Regions from separate parts of the Symbiobacterium terraclitae genome, predicted to be linked through region 1. Evidence: riboswitches for the same ligand, from Rfam matches in the RefSeq annotation. Region 1 holds a riboswitch; each other region holds the start of a gene.
What was found. A riboswitch is a leader RNA that binds a small molecule or an ion and turns the genes downstream of it on or off. The one in region 1 is predicted to bind S-adenosylmethionine.
Positions count from the first base shown of each region.

Region 2: it holds a riboswitch for S-adenosylmethionine, as region 1 does, so the genes downstream of both, metK (methionine adenosyltransferase) here and J2Z79_RS01150 (hypothetical protein) in region 1, are expected to answer to the same signal.
Region 3: it holds a riboswitch for S-adenosylmethionine, as region 1 does, so the genes downstream of both, J2Z79_RS17635 (methionine ABC transporter ATP-binding protein) here and J2Z79_RS01150 (hypothetical protein) in region 1, are expected to answer to the same signal.

Region 1 is NZ_JAGGLG010000001.1:224,876-230,808, forward strand. Features, by position in the region: gene J2Z79_RS01140 (aspartate kinase) at 1-504, opposite strand, end outside; gene metX (homoserine O-acetyltransferase MetX) at 703-1,848, opposite strand; gene J2Z79_RS01150 (hypothetical protein) at 1,862-2,212, opposite strand; SAM riboswitch class I at 2,318-2,432, opposite strand; gene J2Z79_RS01155 (ribose-phosphate diphosphokinase) at 2,638-3,576, shown strand; gene J2Z79_RS01160 (DUF2249 domain-containing protein) at 4,069-4,296, shown strand; gene spoIVA (stage IV sporulation protein A) at 4,706-5,933, opposite strand, start outside.
Region 2 is NZ_JAGGLG010000035.1:34,535-40,467, forward strand. Features, by position in the region: gene J2Z79_RS15945 (molybdopterin dinucleotide binding domain-containing protein) at 1-231, shown strand, start outside; gene J2Z79_RS15950 (4Fe-4S dicluster domain-containing protein) at 228-947, shown strand; gene J2Z79_RS15955 (formate dehydrogenase subunit gamma) at 928-1,623, shown strand; gene J2Z79_RS15960 (DUF5680 domain-containing protein) at 1,689-2,159, opposite strand; gene J2Z79_RS15965 (hypothetical protein) at 2,849-2,989, opposite strand; gene fabZ (3-hydroxyacyl-ACP dehydratase FabZ) at 3,291-3,737, shown strand; SAM riboswitch class I at 3,832-3,941, shown strand; gene metK (methionine adenosyltransferase) at 4,042-5,238, shown strand; gene J2Z79_RS15980 (glycosyltransferase family A protein) at 5,533-5,928, shown strand.
Region 3 is NZ_JAGGLG010000049.1:4,002-9,934, reverse strand. Features, by position in the region: gene J2Z79_RS17645 (MetQ/NlpA family ABC transporter substrate-binding protein) at 140-964, opposite strand; gene J2Z79_RS17640 (methionine ABC transporter permease) at 1,004-1,654, opposite strand; gene J2Z79_RS17635 (methionine ABC transporter ATP-binding protein) at 1,647-2,645, opposite strand; SAM riboswitch class I at 2,724-2,841, opposite strand; gene J2Z79_RS17630 (biotin synthase BioB) at 2,923-3,702, opposite strand; gene J2Z79_RS17625 (alpha/beta hydrolase) at 3,858-4,550, opposite strand; gene secG (preprotein translocase subunit SecG) at 4,619-4,852, opposite strand; gene eno (phosphopyruvate hydratase) at 5,033-5,933, opposite strand, start outside.

The DNA of each region.
Region 1 (5,933 bases):
GGCCTCCGCCTCCAGGTACGCGGCCAGGGCGATGGCCGAGGCGTCTGAGCCGCCGCGCCCCAGCGTCGTGATGTCGCCGTGGTCGTCCAGCCCCTGGAAGCCCGCCACGATGACCACCTTGCCCTCGGCCAGCTCCTGCTTGATCCGCGCTGTGTCAATGTGCTGGATGCGCGCCGCCCGGTGGTTGTCATCGGTCCGGAATCCGGCCTGGGGGCCGGTAAGCGAGACGGCCGGCACACCGAGCTCGTGCAGGGCCATCGCCAGCAGGGCGATGGAGACCTGCTCGCCCGTCGAAAGGAGCACGTCCATCTCGCGGGCCGAGGGGCGCTGCGTGATGCCCTTCGCCCGCTCGATCAGGTCGTCGGTCATGTCGCCGGGGGCGCTCACGACAACCACGAGGTCGTATCCCTGCTGCTTCCGCCAGGCGATGCGCCTGGCCACCCGGCGGTACTTCTCGGCGGTGGCCACCGACGAGCCGCCGTACTTCTGCACGACAATACCCAAGAGCGCCCTCTCCTCCTCTATGCTTTGGCGTGCTTGAACGGGTTCACTCACCCCCGAGGTGGGCTTCGCGCGTCATCCTCGCGGTCGGCAGCAGCCGTTTGCCGGCTTTCCCCAAATCGTCCATGAGCCCACCTCCCTTGCACAGATGGAGGAATAACGCTGTCGATTATACACCCGCCACGCGAACCCGTCCATGCGTCAATCGTCGTACTCCAGTGACTCCAGGAAGCGCCGGATGGGCTCCTCGATCAGGTGGAAGTCCACCAGGAAGGCGTCGTGCCCCCACGGCGAGTCCATCTCCACGTACTCGGCCCACCCGCCGGCCGCCCGCACCAGGTTGACCGTCTCCTGCTGCAGGTAGGGCGGGAAGAGCAGGTCCGAGCGGATGCCCACGGCCAGTACCTTCGCCCGGATCAGGGCGTGTGCCGCCTCGTAGGAGCCCCGGCCCCGCCCGAGGTCCATCAGGTCCATGGCCCGGGTGAGGTAGAGGTAGGAGTTGGCGTCGAACCGCTCCACGAGCTTCTGGCCCTGGTAGTGCAGGTAGGATTCCACCTGGAACGCCACGCCGAATCCCCGGTCCAGCGGGCTGCCCTCGCCGCGCACCTCTCGGCCGAACTGCGTCCACATGGACTCGTCGGACCGGTAGGTGATCATGCCCAGCATCCGGGCCGTCGCCAGCCCGCGCACGGGTCCCGGCGTACCGTAGTACTGGCCGCCCCGGAAGTCCGGGTCGTTCAGGATGGCCTGGCGCTGTACCTCGTTGAAGGCGATGCCCTGCGGATGGAAACGGCCGGCCCCGCCGATGGGGATGACGCCCCGCATGCGGTCCGGATAGGTGGCGGCCCACTCCAGCGCCTGCATGGCGCCCAGCGAGCCGCCGACGACGGCCACCAGCCGCCGCACGCCCAGCTGATCCAGAAGCCGGGCCTGCGCCCGCACCATGTCGCGCGGCGTGACGATGGGGAAGTCGAGGCCGTAGGGCCGGCCGGTGTCGGGGTTGGCCGAGCCGGGTCCGGTCGAGCCCTGGCACCCGCCGATGACGTTGGAGCAGATCACGCAGTAGCGTTCGGTGTCCAGCGCCTTGCCGGGCCCCACCGCATCGTCCCACCAGCCCGGCTTCGGATCGTCCGGGCGGTAGCGCCCGGCGACGTGGCTGTCGCCCGTGAGGGCGTGGCAGACGAGGATGGCGTTGTCGCCCTCGGGGTTGAGCCGGCCGAAGACTTCGTAGCAGAGGGTCACCGCCTTCAGGGTGCGCCCGCTCTCCAGGACCAGGGGATCCGCAAAGCTCGCGACCCGCGCGTACTGCCGGTGCGACAGCAGCGTGGGAACCGGCACCGCAGCCACCCGTCCACCCCCTTCATTTCTCCGGCTTCACGACCGCCGCCGCACCGAGCATGCCCAGGGCAACGTTGGCGGCCCCGACGGCGAGCACGAGGATGCCGGCGGCGAAGTTATACTCAGGCGTGGGCAGGTCCAGCGCGTGGACGCCCAGCAGCGCGACGAAGTTCGTCAGAACCGCGGCAAGCCAGGTGAAGCCGCTCATCCTGATCCGGGACAGATGCCGGTCGCGGGCAGCCCGCACGAGCGACGTGACGGCCACCGACCAGACTGCGCCGGCGATGACGGCCAGCGGCCAGTTCATGTCAAGCCCCCATCTGACAAGCGCCATGAACGCCACGAACGAGATTCCGCCCAGGACGAACTGCATGAACCGACTACCTCCCCTGACGCCTTGCACACTTGCCGCTAACACTCAAGGCCGCCCCCGATAAGGGAGCGGCCCGATATGAACTGGCATTGGCTCTGGCCCGCTCTCTTATCTTCCGACGGCGTGAGCCGCCGGTGGAATTGGCACCTTCAGACGCCACCGGGCGCCCTGGGTTGCCGGGTTTCATCGGGCCAGTTCCCTCCACCTCTCTGGATAAGAGCCCGCCGGAGCGTTCTCCGTCGGGACGGCGTACGATATGCAGTTGTCTCAGATTTAGGAAGGATACTAACATGCCGGTGCTGCGGCTGTCAATAGCCGGACGCGGTGTGGACTCCCCGGCCTTAGCGGCAGCAGGGTAACATCCCCCATTTCACGAAGGCTATGCCTATGACTTTTTTCACGGGAAGTAAGGGAGGATACTGGAAGTGATCGCCGGTCGCAAGATCTTCTCTGGCCGGGCAAGCAGGTATCTGGCGCGCGAGATCTGTCAGCACCTCGGTGTAGAGCTGGCCAGGGCTCAGGTCATGAAGTTCAAGAACGACAACCTGTTCGTCCAGATCGAGGAGAACGTGCGGGAGCGCGAGGTCTTCGTCGTGCAGACCTCCTGCCCGCCGGTGGACGAGAACCTGATGGAGACGCTGATCATGATCGACGCCCTCAAGCGGGCCTCAGCCGGGCGCATTACCGCGGTCCTCCCCTACTACCCCTACGGCCGTTCCGACAAGAAGGACCAACCCCGCGTCCCGATCACGGCGCGCCTGGTGGCAGACCTGCTCACCACGGCGGGCGCCGACCGGGTCATGACGATCGACCTGCACTCGCCGCAGATCCAGGGCTTCTTCTCCATCCCCTGCGACCATCTGACGGCGACCACGCTGTTCGCCCAGTACATGCGCACCAAGGGCCTCGTCGCCCCGGTGGCGGTGGCCACCGACGCCGGCGCCGCCAAGCGGGCCCTGACCTTCGCCCGGGCCCTGAACATCCCGCTGGCGATCATGGAGAAGCACCGGCACGGCAACACGGACACCGTAGCGATCACGGCGTTCATCGGCGACGTCCGGGGGCGGGAGGCCATCGTCTTCGAGGATGAGATCGCCACGGGCTCCACCCTGCTGGCCGCCGCCGAGGTGCTGCACGAGCAGGGCGCCTCCGCCATCTACGTCTGCGCCACCCACGCCCTCTTCGCGGACAACGCCCTGGAGCGGCTGCAGCAGAGCGCGATCGACGAGGTGGTGGTGACCAACACGCTTCCGCACCAGGACCTCCCGCCCAAGGTGACCGAACTCTCGGTCGCCCCCCTGCTGGCCGCCGCCATCGACCGGGTGACCACCGGCGAGTCGATCTCCAGCCTGTTTGAAATGTGAATGATCACGAGGCAGGGCCGCTCCTGATTCGGAGCGGTCCGTGGGCTGTAGAAACACTGACACTTCACCTGTGAACGGTCCCGTGACCAGCCCCCGCAGGAAGATCCGGGCCTGCGGCGATGGATGGTTCGGACTTCAGTCTCCACTGAGCCGTTGCCAGGCTTGTGGATCCATACACCAGGATGGCGAGCGCGGCAGTCATCCCGAGCGCAAGCAGCGAGCCTCGACGGATCATGAGTGAGCACCCCCTCTGTGGTCAGTTCAGCGTGGCTCGGCGGACAGAGCGCTCGAGGGACCACCCGGATTTCGTCTGCAGCCTGAGCGCCGCGCCGGATACGGAGCAACCCAGCACGCATACCGACGGGTGGCGCGGCACACCCTTGTGCGGGCAGCTCTTGGGGTTGACCAGGACGATTGGTGACGCGCGTCACTTAAGCTTCATCCATCACGGGTATCATTGAGACTGACTCTCAATGAAGGTGGTGTGCACCGATGGACGTCAAGGAGCTTGATGTGCGCGAGATCCCGCCCTTCCGCCGGCACCCGCTCATCTTCGAGACCTTCGAGAACCTGCCCCCGGGCGGGCAGATGCGGCTCGTGAACGACCACGATCCCAAGCCCCTGTACTACCAGTTCGCCGCGGAGCGCCCCGGCACGTTCGACTGGGAATACGAGCAGCAGGGCCCCGATGTCTGGAAGGTACTGATCATCAGGAAGTAGGCTGTCGGTCTGAGTACGAGACGGGAGGGGGATTGCCCCCTCCCGTTCCCATTCGCCAGGCAGCGCCTCCCCTCACGGCGGATGGCGCCGCCCGCCTCGGTCGCGCTCACAGCGGCCGCGGCCGACTCGTTCCCGACAGCTCGGTGATCACCCAGGACCCGTCCCGGGTTCTGACGACGGTGTCACCCGCCGTCACCAGCGCTGCGAACCGCCCCAGCGTCTCCTCGGCTTCTGGTTCTGCGGGCGGGGACTCTGCATTCTGGGGTCTATCCGACTCAGGCCCTGCACCTTCGGGCTCCACAGGTTGGGGTTCATCGGCGTCGAGACCTGCAACTGCCAGGGGGTGGGTGTCGGGAGGGGGGCTCCGCCCCCCTCCTGACTTCGATCAACGCTCCGGCCCCCTCCCGACTCAGATAATGATGCAGATCAGCCCGCCGGAGCCCTCGTTGATGATCCGGCTGAGGGTCTCCTGCAGCTTGACCTGGGCGTCGGTCGGCATCCGGTGCAGCTTCGCCCGGATCCCCTCCTGCACCAGTTCGTGCAGCGACTTGCCGAAGATGTCGAACTCCCACAGCTGCTGCGGGTCGTCCTCGAACCGGTCGAGCAGGTATTGCACCAGCTCCTCGCCCTGCTTCGCCGTGCCGATGATCGGCGTCACCTCGGCCGTGATGTCGGCCCGGATGAAGTGGAGGCTCGGGGCCGTGGCCTGCAGCTTCACCCCGTACATCACGCCCTGCCGCACGAGCTCGGGCTCCTCGAAGATCATGTCGGAGATGTCCGGGGTGACCACGCCGTAGCCGGTGGCTTTCACGTCGGCCAGGGCGTCCCGCACCTTGTCATACTCCCGCTTGGCCTCGGAGTACTCCCGGAGCAGGCGGACCATGGTGTGCTTCCCCTCCAGGGGAACGCCGGTGATCTCCTCAAGCACCTGATAGTAGAGGTCGTCCCTGGCCTCGGTCTCCACGTGGGCGACGCCTGCGCCCATGTCGATGGACTTGAGGTTGACGGACGCCATGAACTCGTAAGAGCCCAGCCGCTCGACGGCGGCGTCGACGTCGCGGATCTTCTGGATGCCCTGCAGCGCCTCGGCGATGGCCTCCTCGAACTGCACGCGCACCGGGTGGGAGCTGTCGAGCTCCTCCACCCACCGCGGGAGGGCAATGTTGGCCTCCCGCACCGGGAACTCAAAGAGCGCCTGCTCCAGGATGAGGTGCACGTCGTCCTGAGTCAGCTCGCTGGCGTCCACCGGGATGACGGGTGCGTTGTACTTCACCTCGAGCTCGCCGGCCAGCTCCATCGTCTCCTGCGCGTAGGGCCGGGTGGTGTTCAGCACGATCACGAACGGCTTGCCCAGGGCCTGCAGCTCGGCGACCACCCGCTCCTCGGCCTCCAGGTACTTCCCCCGGGCCAGGTCGGTAATGGACCCGTCGGTGGTCATCAGCACGCCGATGGTGGCGTGCTCGGCGATCACCTTGCGGGTGCCGATCTCGGCCGCATCGTGGAACGGGATCTCGCCCTCGAACCACGGCGTGCGGACCATGCGCGGGGAGCCCTGCTCGTCCATGTAGCCCAGTGCGCCCTCGACCGCGTAGCCCACGCAGTCGACCAGGCGCACCCGCACCGTCAGCCCCTCGCCG
Region 2 (5,933 bases), on a different contig from region 1:
GCCAACGAGTACGGGGTACAGCGCATCCGGGCCCGGGTGACCGAGGGCATCCGCCCCGACTGCGTCTGGATGTGCCACGGCTTCGGCACGATGGCGCCCGAGCAGCGGCTGGCCTACGGCAAGGGGGCGGCCGACGGCTGGTTCTACCCGCTCATGGTCACGCCGGTCTCGGCCGCCCTGGGCCAGGGCGACGCCACGGTAACGGTGCGGAAGGTGGGTGAGAAGGCATGACCCGCTACGCCTATTTCGTGGACCTCTCCATCTGCGCCGGGTGCGAGGCCTGCACCGTGGCCTGCCAGGCGCTGAACCGGCTGGACTGGGACATGCGCTACACCCGGGTGGAGCGGATGCTGGTGGGCACGTTTCCCGACGTGAAGTCCAGCTTCATCACCACCCAGTGCCTGCACTGCGACGAGCCGCCCTGCGCGGCGGTCTGCCCCACCGGCGCCACATACAAGACGGCCGAGGGACCGGTGAAGGTCGATGACGAGAACTGCATCGGCTGCCAGTACTGCATGACGGCCTGCCCGTACGACGCCCGCAGCTTCGATGAGGCGGCGCACGTGGTACGGAAGTGCTCCTTCTGCCTCGACCGGCTTGCGGCGGGCGAGCGGCCGGCCTGCGAGCAGACCTGCCTGACCGGCGCCCGCATGGCAGGCGACCTGGACGACCCCGCCGACCCGATCCACGAGAAGATCGCGGCGCCGGACGTGATCCACATCGCAGGCACCAGCTTCTACTACCGGCTGCCCGAGCACATCGACCGGGCGGCGCTGCCGGCGGACTTCAAGCCATCGGCGGCCACCTACGCCTGGCAGTCGATCATCCAGCCGGCCGGGCAGATCCTGATGGGCTCCACGCTGGCGGCGGTGTTGCTCAGCCTCGCCGTCAGCACGTTCAGGTCCCGCCGAAAGGAGGGGGCGCAGCATGAGCACGGCCAGGGTTAGCGCGCAAGAACAGGGTGGGGTCCGCGCGGGCAATCCGGACGGCCGGGTGCTCCGGTTCAGCCTGGGATCGCGCCTGGCCCACTGGAACCACGCCATCACGTTTCTGATCCTGCTCTTCACCGGCATGGCCCTGGTGGTCCGGGGCTTCGGTGGCCTGCTGGGAACCGCCGGGCTGCGCTTCTTCGGCCAACTGCACCGGTGGATGGCCATCCCGTTCACGGTGCTGACGATCCCGATCCTGCTCATCGCCGCCCGCCGGGCGACCGCGCGGTGGGTCCGGGAGGTGTTCCGCTTCGACCGGGACGACCTCAGGTTCTTCCCCGGCTTCCTGCGGGAGCTGTTCGGGCTGAAGGGCGACATGCCGCCCCAGGGGAAGTTCAACGCCGGTGAGAAGGTGAACTCCATCCTCCAGATCCTCGGCTGGCCCGTGATGGTGATCACCGGGTGGATGATGGTGTACAAGACGCACCTGCCTGCGTCCCTGATGCAGTGGGTGATCCCCGTCCACTCGCTCACGGCGATGCTCCTGGGCTGCGTGGTGATCGGCCACATCTACCTGGCCACGCTGCTCCCCGGCTTTCGCGAGGGGCTTTCGGGGATGCTCTCAGGCTGGGTGCCAGCGCGGTGGGCGAAGGAGCATTACCGCAAGTGGTACGACGAGATCGCGGGCGAGTAGACGGCGCAGCCCGGGCGGAGGGATTCCGCCCGGGCTGCGGCCGTCAGCGGGACAGTGGGGCCGGGTCAGCGGACGAGCCCGCCGTGGTAGCGCAGGGTGTAGACCCGCTCGCCGTCCCGCAGGATCCACTCCTGCCCCTGGAACCGGAAGACGTCGCCCTCGCTGGTGTCCACGTAGGTGAGGTCGCCGGAGGCGTAGGTAAAGCCGCCGAGGAACCGCCCTTCCCGGTACATGGCCGTCAGGCTCTCCTTGATCATGGCGCCGGCCTCCGCGGCGGTGATCCTGTCCGGGCGGATCAGGTAGCCGAAGTAGTTCTGCACCCACACCGGCGTTCCCTGATAGTACACGACCTCCTGACCGGCGAAATCGCTGTTGCCGAAGTAGCTGTCGTGATACACCCAGTCGCCTTCGGCGTACTGCAGATCCTGTGAGCCGAGGCGGTAGGGGAGGAGCTTCGGTCCGGAACCCACGTATGTACGGCTCTTGGCCCGAACCACGAAGGACTCGAGGTTCGTCAGCACCGCGTCCCGGTTCATGAGGTGCCCTCCTCGCGTTCTCGTGTCGTTACACCTGATGACAGTATGACACAAACCCGTGTTCGGGTCAACGCCAACCTGTGTTCGACTGCGGTGTGCCGGCGCGCAGAAAGACGGCCTGGACCGCCTGCTGCGGTCCAGGCCTCCCGGTCACCGCTCGCACAGTTCCACGCATCCGACCTGCCGCCCGTTCAGCTTACGGAGATCCCCCTGCCGGTCAGCTGCCGCCGGATCCGCTCCATGGTGCTGCCGGGCGGGGGCGCAACGCCCTCCAGCTGGTACGAGATCCCCATGGCCTCCCCGCTTTACGAGGACGGCGAGGGCTTCCACATCCGCCGGGTCGTCGATCCAGCCCGGCACCACCACGCAGCGGATCCATCGGGCATCCCCATCGCCGCGGTCGGGCGCGCCGAGGTGCAGGGCTGGGCTGCTTGGCTCGGGCCCGCTCTGCGGACGCCGCAACGCAGCGGCGAGGCCGGAGTCGTGATCCGACGAGATGTCGCTAGAGACCGGTGAAATGTCGTTTTTCGACGGTGAACAGCATCAGACTGATCTGGCGCCATGATAGCAGGCGGACCGGAGGGCGGCATCGCCCCCGGGATTGATCTTGCGCACAGCACGAAAGTACTGGGGGCCTTTGACCCCCAGTACATCCGCGAGCAGAGCGGAGACCCGCTCCCCGTATGTGCCTAGCAGCCTCCCAGGTTGGGGTGTTGGAAGGTGAACTCCCCGCCCCATGGGTCCGACTGGAAGCCGAGCTCGGCCCCGTCGAACCACCGCGCTACGCGGTCTTCCAGGTAGACGCGCATGCCCTCGTTCACGATCGTCACGTCGGACTCGGCTGGCTCTTCCAGAGCCAGGCCCAGGCTGGGACCGCCTCAACCGAACCCCTGCACGTAGATGCGGAAGCCGACCTTCTCCGGCTTGCCCTCCAGGCGCCGGGCGATCTCCGCGGCGGCTTCCGGGGTGACCTTGATCATCCTGTATGACACCTCCGGTTGTCTTGAGCCATACCCCGTAGGGTAATGCTACCGCTCTCCTACATGTTAGTCAACCCTTCCGTGAGAGGAGAGACGGCGCAACTGGGGAATACTGAACATAAGAATTCCACGGATCGGGGGGGCGTACCCGCTGGATATCAGGCAGATCATGGAGATCATCCCGCACAGGTACCCGATGCTGATGATCGACCGGGTGCTGGAGCTTGAGCCGGGAAAGCGCGTGGTGGCGGTGAAGAACCTGTCGGCCAACGAGCCCGTCTTCCAGGGGCACTACCCGGGCAATCCCATCTTCCCGGGGGTGCTGATCCTGGAGGCCATGGCGCAGGCCGGGGCCGTGGCGGTGCTCTCGCAGCCTGAGCACGCGGGCAAGGTGCCGCTGTTTGCCGGCATCGACGACGCCCGCTTCCGCCGTCCGGTGGTGCCCGGAGACCAGCTCCGCCTCGAGGTGGAGCTGGTGGCCATGCGCCGGGGGCTCGGCGTCGGCAAGGGGAAGGCGTACGTGGGCGACGACCTGAAGGCGGAGGCCACGCTGAAGTTCGCGCTGGTGGATGGTTCGCTGGCCAACGGGGCAGGATAGAGGTGCAATGCGGCGCCGGTTCTGGCGCGCATCGCCCTTGCTTGACACCATAACCCACGGGTGGTATTCTAGGCAGAGCATGTAGAACTGAATACTCTTATCGAGAGAAGCGGAGGGACTGGCCCAATGAAGCTTCGGCAACCGGCCTGCGCGGAGCGGGTGAGGTGCCAAATCCAGCCGGGCGGACGACCCGGAAGATAAGAGGGAAGAGCAGCATCATTCAACCCTCTTCGTTTCGAAGAGGGTTTTGATGTGTGCCAGTGCCGTCGGCCGTGAGCCGTGCTAGAGGAGGTAGCGGAGTACCATGATTGAGCCGAAGGGGAGGTATCTCTTCACGTCTGAGTCCGTCACCGAGGGCCACCCCGACAAGATGGCGGACCAGATTTCCGACGCAGTGCTTGACGCCCTTCTGACCCTCGACCCCAGGGCCCGCGTGGCGTGCGAGACCATGCTGACGACCGGCCTCGTGATCGTGTCCGGCGAGATCACCACCGACGCGTGGGTCGACATTGCCGGCCTGGTGCGCGACGTGGTCCGCGACATCGGGTACACCCGTGCCAAGTACGGCTTCGACGGCTCGACCTGCGGCGTGATGACCGCCATCGACCCGCAGTCGCCCGACATCGCGCAGGGCGTCGATGTGGCGATCGAGGTGCGGGGGCAGGTGACGGAGAAGGAGCTGGAGATCGGCGCCGGCGACCAGGGCATGATGTTCGGCTTCGCCTGCGACGAGACGCCGGAGCTGATGCCCATGCCGATCAGCCTGGCGCACCGCCTGGCGCGCCGCCTGGCGCAGGTGCGCAAGAACGGCACGCTGCCTTACCTGCGGCCCGACGGCAAGACCCAGGTGACCGTGGAGTACGTCGACGGCCGCCCGGCGCGGATCGACACCGTCGTCGTCTCCACCCAGCACGACCCGGACACCACGCAGGAGCAGATCCGCAAGGACGTGATCGAGCACGTCATCCATGAGGTGATCGATCGCAGGCTGCTGGACGACCGCACCCGGTATTTCATCAACCCCACCGGGCGGTTCGTGGTGGGCGGCCCGCAGGGCGACACCGGGCTCACCGGCCGGAAGATCATCGTGGACACCTACGGCGGTTACGCCCGCCACGGCGGCGGCGCCTTCTCGGGCAAGGACCCGACGAAGGTCGACCGGTCCGGCGCCTACGCCGCCCGCTGGGTGGCGAAGAACATCGTGGCCGCGGGCCTGGCCAGCCGCTGCGAGGTCCAGCTGGCCTACGCCATCGGCGTGGCCCAGCCCGTCTCCATCCTGGTGACGACCTTCGGCACCGGCCGGCTGCCCGACGAGCGCATCGCCGAGATCGTGCGGGAGACCTTCGACCTGCGCCCGGGCGCGATCATCCGCGACCTGGACCTGCGCCGGCCGATCTACCGGCAGACCGCCGCCTACGGCCACTTCGGCCGGCCCGACCTCGACCTGCCGTGGGAGCGCACCGATCGCGCCGCCGAGCTGCGGGAGCGGGCGGGGCTGTAACACAAGTGAAGAGCACGCCGGTAAGCCGGCGTGTTTCTTTTTTGCCGCCGTTCGCGCTGGTCGGCGCCGTTCCCCGGGGCACCGGCGTTCGCGGCCCGTTGCAGCACTGCTCGCTCCTGGGTGCCGTTCTCCCGCGGCACCGGCGTGCACACGGTACCGCGGATGACGTGCTCGCTGGCGCCGCTGCCCGGGTCCCTGGTGCGCGCGGCGGCGGCGCCGCACGTCGGCGACCGCCGCCGCGCGGTACCGCCTGCTCACGCTCCCTCATACCTTACAGATCGGGAGGGAGAGGCGGTGCGCGAGGGCGCCTTCTTCTGGGGCTTGCTGGCCCTGGCGGCATACGGTGCGGTTGCCGCCGTCGCACGGGTGGCGGGGCTGCTCGCCCGCATCCGCCTGGCGGAGGAGCGAGTGGCCTACGTCGTGCTGGTGCGCGACCAGGCGGAGTGGCTGGAGGATGCGCTGAGCCGCCTGGCGCGACAGGTGGACGCGGAGCTGGTGCTGGTGGACCTGGGCTCGCGGGACGAGTCGGCGGCGATGCTGTCCCGGCTGGCGCGCCGCCTCGGGCTGGCGCCGGTGCTGGAGCTGGGCCACCTGCCGCGCAGCGAGGCGGTCGCCAGGGCAGCGGCGGCGGCATCGGCCACCAGGGTCGTCGTGGTGGACCTGAACGGCGAGCTGGAAAAAGAAGGATAACAACA
Region 3 (5,933 bases), on a different contig from region 1:
CTCGCCCTGCGGAGCACCGCAGCAGAAGCACGTTACTACACTCGGGCGGGCGACATGCGCGCCCGCCCGAGTGGCATAGACGTATCACACGCCAGGGGAGGGGACTTGGATCAGCGCTCCGCCCCCTCCCCACTTGCAATCAAAACGCAGGGATCACTGCACCGTCATACGTCTCGTTGATGAACTTCGCCACGGCCTCGGACCGGAGCAGGCTCATGAGCTTCTGGATCTCAGGCCGGTTTTCGTCGCCCTTGCGGACGGCCACGATGTTGGCGAAGGGGTTATCCTCTGCCGACTCCCGGGCCAGGACGTTGGCCTTCACCCCGAGGTTCTTCGCCGCATCCAGGTAGTAGTTCGTGTTGATCACCGCTGCGTCCACGTCCTCGAGGCTGCGCGGGAGGTACTCGGCCTGCAGCATCTCGATGTCCAGCTTCTTGGGGTTGTCGACGATGTCGTTGGGCGTCGCCTTGACCCCGACCCCCTCCTTCAGGGTGATCAGGCCCTGGTCGGCGAGCAGCTTGAGCGCACGCCCGGCGTTGGTGGGGTCGTCGGGAATGGAGACCGTGGCGCCGTCAGCCAGCTGGTCGATGCTGCTCAGCTTCGACGAGTAGAAGCCCAGCGGCTCCAGGTGGACGGGCCCCACCGAGACCAGGTCCAGCTTCCGCTCCTCGGCGAAGTTGGTCAGGTAGGGCAGGTGCTGGAAGTAGTTCGCATCCAGGTCTCCCTCGGCCAGGGCGATGTTCGGCTGCACGTAGTCGGTGAACTCCACGATCTCCAGCTTGATCCCCTCGGCCGCAGCCGCCTCCTGGATCGACTTCAGGATCTCCGCGTGGGGGGTCACCGACGCGCCCACCTTGAGGGTGACCTGCTCCGCCTTCCCGGCCGACTGCTTGGCGCCGCCGCATCCCGCCAGGATGCCCAGCGAGAGGACCGAAACCAGTAGGATACCCGCGATACGCTTCATCTGGCGCTCATCCTCCCCAGTCTGTGTGCAGACCGCTTTCTATTTATGCGTAAACCTGTTGGCCAGGCTATCGCCGATCCACTGCATCACCTGAACCATGACGACCAGCACCACGAGGCTCACGTACATCACGTCGAGCTGGTACCGGTTGTATCCCCACTTGACGGCGACGTCGCCCAGGCCTCCGCCGCCGATCGCACCGGCCATGGCCGAGTAGCCCACCAGGTTGACCAGCATCAGCGCCGTGCCCCGGACCAACGAGGGCAGCGCCTCGGGCAGAAGCACCTTGGTGACGACCTGCCAGTTAGAGGAGCCCATCGCCAGGGCGGCCTCGATCAGGCCGGAACCGACCTCGTGCAGGGCCTGCTCCACCACCCGGGCCATGAAGGGGACGGCCGCGACCACCAGCGGCACGATGGCGGCCGTGGTGCCGATGGAACGGCCGATGAGCAGCCGGGTGAGGGGCGAGACCGCCACCATCAGGATCACGAAGGGCGTGGAGCGCCCGATGTTGACCAGCACGCCCAGCGTGCGGTTGAGCAGGGGCGCCTCCCAGATGCCGCCCCGGTCCGTGATCACCAGCAGCACGCCGAGGGGCAGGCCGAACAGCAGCGTGAAGGCCGCGGCGACCCCGGTCATGTACAGCGTCTCGATCGTCGCCGTCAGGATCATCGACCAAAGGTCAACCACGCTCGATCACCTCCGGCGAAACGCCGCGCCGGGCCAGGTACTCCAGCGCCGCCTGGATGTCGTCGGGCCGGCCGGTGAACTCCACCAGCAGGCGGCCCACCGTCGTGCCCGCAATCCGCTCCACCGCACCCTGCACGATGTTCGCGTCCACCTGGAACTGGCGCACCACCGAGCTGATCAGCGGCTCGTCGGCCGAGTCGCCCACGAAGAAGAGCGCCGCCAGCACGCCCCCGGGGTGCAGATGGAACGCGGTGTCGCGGAACGGCTCGTAGAACAGCTGCCGGAGCCGGGAGCCGGGGCGGCCGATCAGCTCCAGCACCCCGCCCTGCTCCACCAGGCGGCCGCCCTCCAGGATGGCCACGGAGTCGCACACCTGCTTCACGACCTCCATCTGGTGGGTGATCAGCAGGATCGTCAGCCCGAGCTTCCGGTTGATCTCCCGCAGGAGGGCGAGCACCGACCGCGTGGTGTCGGGGTCCAGCGCCGAGGTGGCTTCGTCCGAGAGCAGGAGCTTCGGCCCGGGGGCCAGCGCCCGGGCGATGCCCACGCGCTGCTTCTGCCCGCCGGAGAGCTGCGCCGGATAGGCATGGGCCTTGTCCGACAGCCCTACCAGCTCCAGCAGTTCCGCCACCCGGCTCGCGATGCGGCTCCTGTCCCAGCCCGCTACCTCCAGCGGGTAGGCGACGTTGCCCGCCACCGTGCGGGAGTCGAAGAGGTTGAACTGCTGGAAGATCATCCCCATCTCCTGGCGTGCCGCCCGGAGCTCGGCGGGCGAGAGCCGGGTGATCTCCCGCCCGTCAACCCACACCTCCCCAGACGTGGGGCGTTCCAGCAGGTTGACGCAGCGAATCAGGGTCGATTTTCCCGCACCGCTCTGGCCGAGGATCCCGAAAATCTGCCCCCTGGGCACGTGCAGGCTGACGTTCCGCAGGGCCTCGGTCTCCTGGCCGTTCTGTCGGAAGACCTTCGTGAGGGCCTTCAGTTCGATCACCCAGGTATCACCCCGTTCGCGGCAATAGAAAAGTGCGCCCCAAAAAAGAGGCGCACAGAAAAATCAACTTCCGGCTGCCTCTCATCTTCGGGAAGGCAAGCGCCTTCCACCAGGAATTGGCACCGCTGCACGCCTGGGAACGTGCCGGTTGCCGTGGCTTCATCGGGCCAGTCCCTCTGCCTACTCTGGATAAGAGTCAACGCTATGCAGTTGTGTTGAGCCCTACATTACCACGATCTCAAGCACCCGTCAACAGCGAATCGCTGTCCCTTTCAGGTCAACCGCTGGTCACCAGCGTCAGCAGGCGCGTCCTCGGACCGGTGCCCTCCAGGCGGGTGGTCGCCAGGATGTTGGCCCCGCACGTGAGGGAACGGGCCTGCTGGACCGGGTCGTCGGTGGCGACCCACAGGTCGGCATCGGGCAGGCACAGACGGGCAATGGCCAGCACCCGGAGCACGTCGGCCTCCTCGGAGACGGAACGGAGTACAACCCCGGACACGCCCGAGTTGCGCAGCACCTCCAGGTCGTCCGCGACGTCCTCGCTGGTCTGGCCCGGAACGCCGACGCAGATCCCGCCGGCGACGCGGTAGTTCAGCCCCCGCAGCCAGAGGCAGCGGGTGAGCCGCTCCGCCGGCGAGTGGCCGGGGTGCAGCCGCGCGTACAGGTGCGGATTGCAGCAATCGTGGGGCAGGAGGTACTCCTCGGCCCCCGCCTGGCGCCACAGGGCATAGGCGTCGTAGGGGCGCTCGCCCATGCAGAGCGAGACCCACATCCCGGTCTGCGTGCGGATCTCCCGGACGAGGACCGCGACCTCCTCCACCGCGTCGTAGTCGGCTGACGCGCAGAGCAGTACGGACTCGCTCCCGTGCTGTGCGGCGTGGACGGCCTCCTCCAGCGCACGCTCCCATCCACCAACGGTCTGCAGATCGATCAGGGCGCGCAGGGACGGCTGGTCGCCCTTCATCTGCCGGCAGATGCGCCCGGCCACCTCCAGCAGGCTCTGGTACTCGCGCTCGTCGGCGCGCAGCATCAGGAGCACCTCTCGCCGGCTAGGCATCCGCCCCGCCTCGGCCCGTCGCAGGACTGGTCCGATCACCGGAGATCACCTGCCTATGTGACAGTCTTCACAAATACAGTACCCGAATGTCAGACAATAGGGTATTCAGGGAAAGACCCATTTAGCCATAGTGCTTTTGGCGCATGGCGCGCCAACTAAGGTCTGCACCCGATTGCACGCACCGTGATCCAGTCTGCAACCTGCGCGGCGACCTCGTCCCGGCCGCGCTCCAGCCCGACGAAGTGCCCCCTCCCCTCCAGGAGGCACAGGCGGGCCGTTCCTGACACATGCCGCACCAGGTACGCCCCGCTGTCGGGCGCGATCCACCGGTCGCGGTCGCCCTGCATCGCCAGCACGGGAGCCCGGACGTGTACCAGCTCGCGGCGGACCAGGCGGGCCAGGCGCACCAGCGACCGGAGGGCGGTGGGCGGCGGCCCTCCCCGCATGTACCGGGCGAGGCGGCCGCTGAGAGCATGGGGATCGTCCAGCAGGACCGGCGCTGCCAGGGCACAGACCGAGCCGACGTCCCGGCGTGCGGCCAAGTGGAGCGCGATCAGCGCGCCCATCGAGAAGCCCAGCAGGTGAAGCTGGGTACAGCTGCCCGCCAGTTCCTGGAGGGCCTCCTCCGCACCGCGGATCCAGTGGCGGAACCTGGTCTCCGCAAGGGCGGGCCCGGTGGCGCCGTGCCCCGGCAGCAGCGGCGCGGACACCGTGAGCCCCCGGGCGGCCAGGGCGGTGAGGATGGGGCCGATCTCGGCCGGCGAACCACCGAAGCCGTGGAGCGCGAGGCAGCCCACCGGGCCGCCGCGCACGAAGACGGGATCGCTGCTGCGGGCTGCGATGGCCATGGCGTTCCCCCCGCAATGCAGAAGGCCGGGCACGCGCGCCCGGCCGTTCTTACGCTACGTATTGCCAGCTAGCCCCGGGACTCCAGGAAGAGCATCAGAACAGACGTCAGGACGAACAGCGTGGCGAAGGCCATGCTGAAGCGGTTGAGGATCTCGTCCAGGCCCTTCTTCTTCCCGAAGATCTGCTCACCCGCGCCGGCGATGGAGCCGGACAGGCCCGCACTCTTGCCGGACTGCATGAGCACCGTCGAGATGAGGCCGAGCGCAAACAGGGTATGAAGTACCAGCACGAATGTCGTCATCCCTTCACCCCCTCATACTGGCCCTGATAGCTTGTCAATTGTACCACATCATGGACCGACGCACAATCGCGAACCGGGGCCGCCAAACCTCGACAAGGTTCGCGACCCCGGTCTGCGCAGATGGTGTTGGAGGCCGGCGGCCAGTCCCTGATCGCGCTGAGGACGAGCCTGGCCGGCAACCTACTTCCGGCCCTTGATGACCGACGTCCCGGCGAAGATGGCGGCGTCGCCCAGCTCCTCCTCGATGCGGAGCAGCTGGTTGTACTTCGCCACGCGGTCGGTGCGGGACGGGGCGCCGGTCTTGATCTGCCCGCAGTTCAGGGCCACGGCCAGGTCGGCGATGGTCGTGTCCTCGGTCTCGCCCGAGCGGTGCGACATCACGGAGGTGTAACCGGCCCGGTGCGCCATCGCAACGGCCTCGAGGGTCTCGGTGAGCGAGCCGATCTGGTTGACCTTGACCAGGATCGAGTTCGCGGCCTTCATCTCGATGCCCCGCGCGAGGCGCTGGGTGTTGGTGACGAAGAAGTCGTCGCCCACCAGCTGCACCCGGTCGCCGATCCGGCGGGTCAGCTCGACCCACGCCTCCCACTCGTCCTCGGCCACGCCGTCCTCGATGGAGACGATGGGGTACTGGCGGGTCCAGCTGTCCCACAGGTCGATCAGCTGCTCGGTGGTGAGAACCTTGTTGCCCTCGCCGGCCAGCACGTACTTGCCGTCCTTGAAGAACTCCGACGAGGCGACGTCCATGCAGAGGAAGACGTCCTGCCCGGGCTTGTAGCCGGCCTTCTCGATGGCCTCGAGGATGACGGTGATGGCCTCCTCGTTGGACTTCAGGTCGGGGGCGAAGCCGCCCTCGTCGCCGACGGCGGTGTTGTAGCCCTTGCCCTTCAGGACCGAGCGCAGGGAGTGGAAGACCTCGGCGCCCATCCGCAGCGATTCGGCGAACGAGGGCGCGCCGGCGGGGAAGATCATGAACTCCTGCATGTCCACGTTGTTGTCCGCGTGCTTGCCGCCGTTGATGATGTTCATCATCGGCACGGGCAGGGTGCGGGCGGTCAGCCCGCCCACGTGGCGGTAGAGC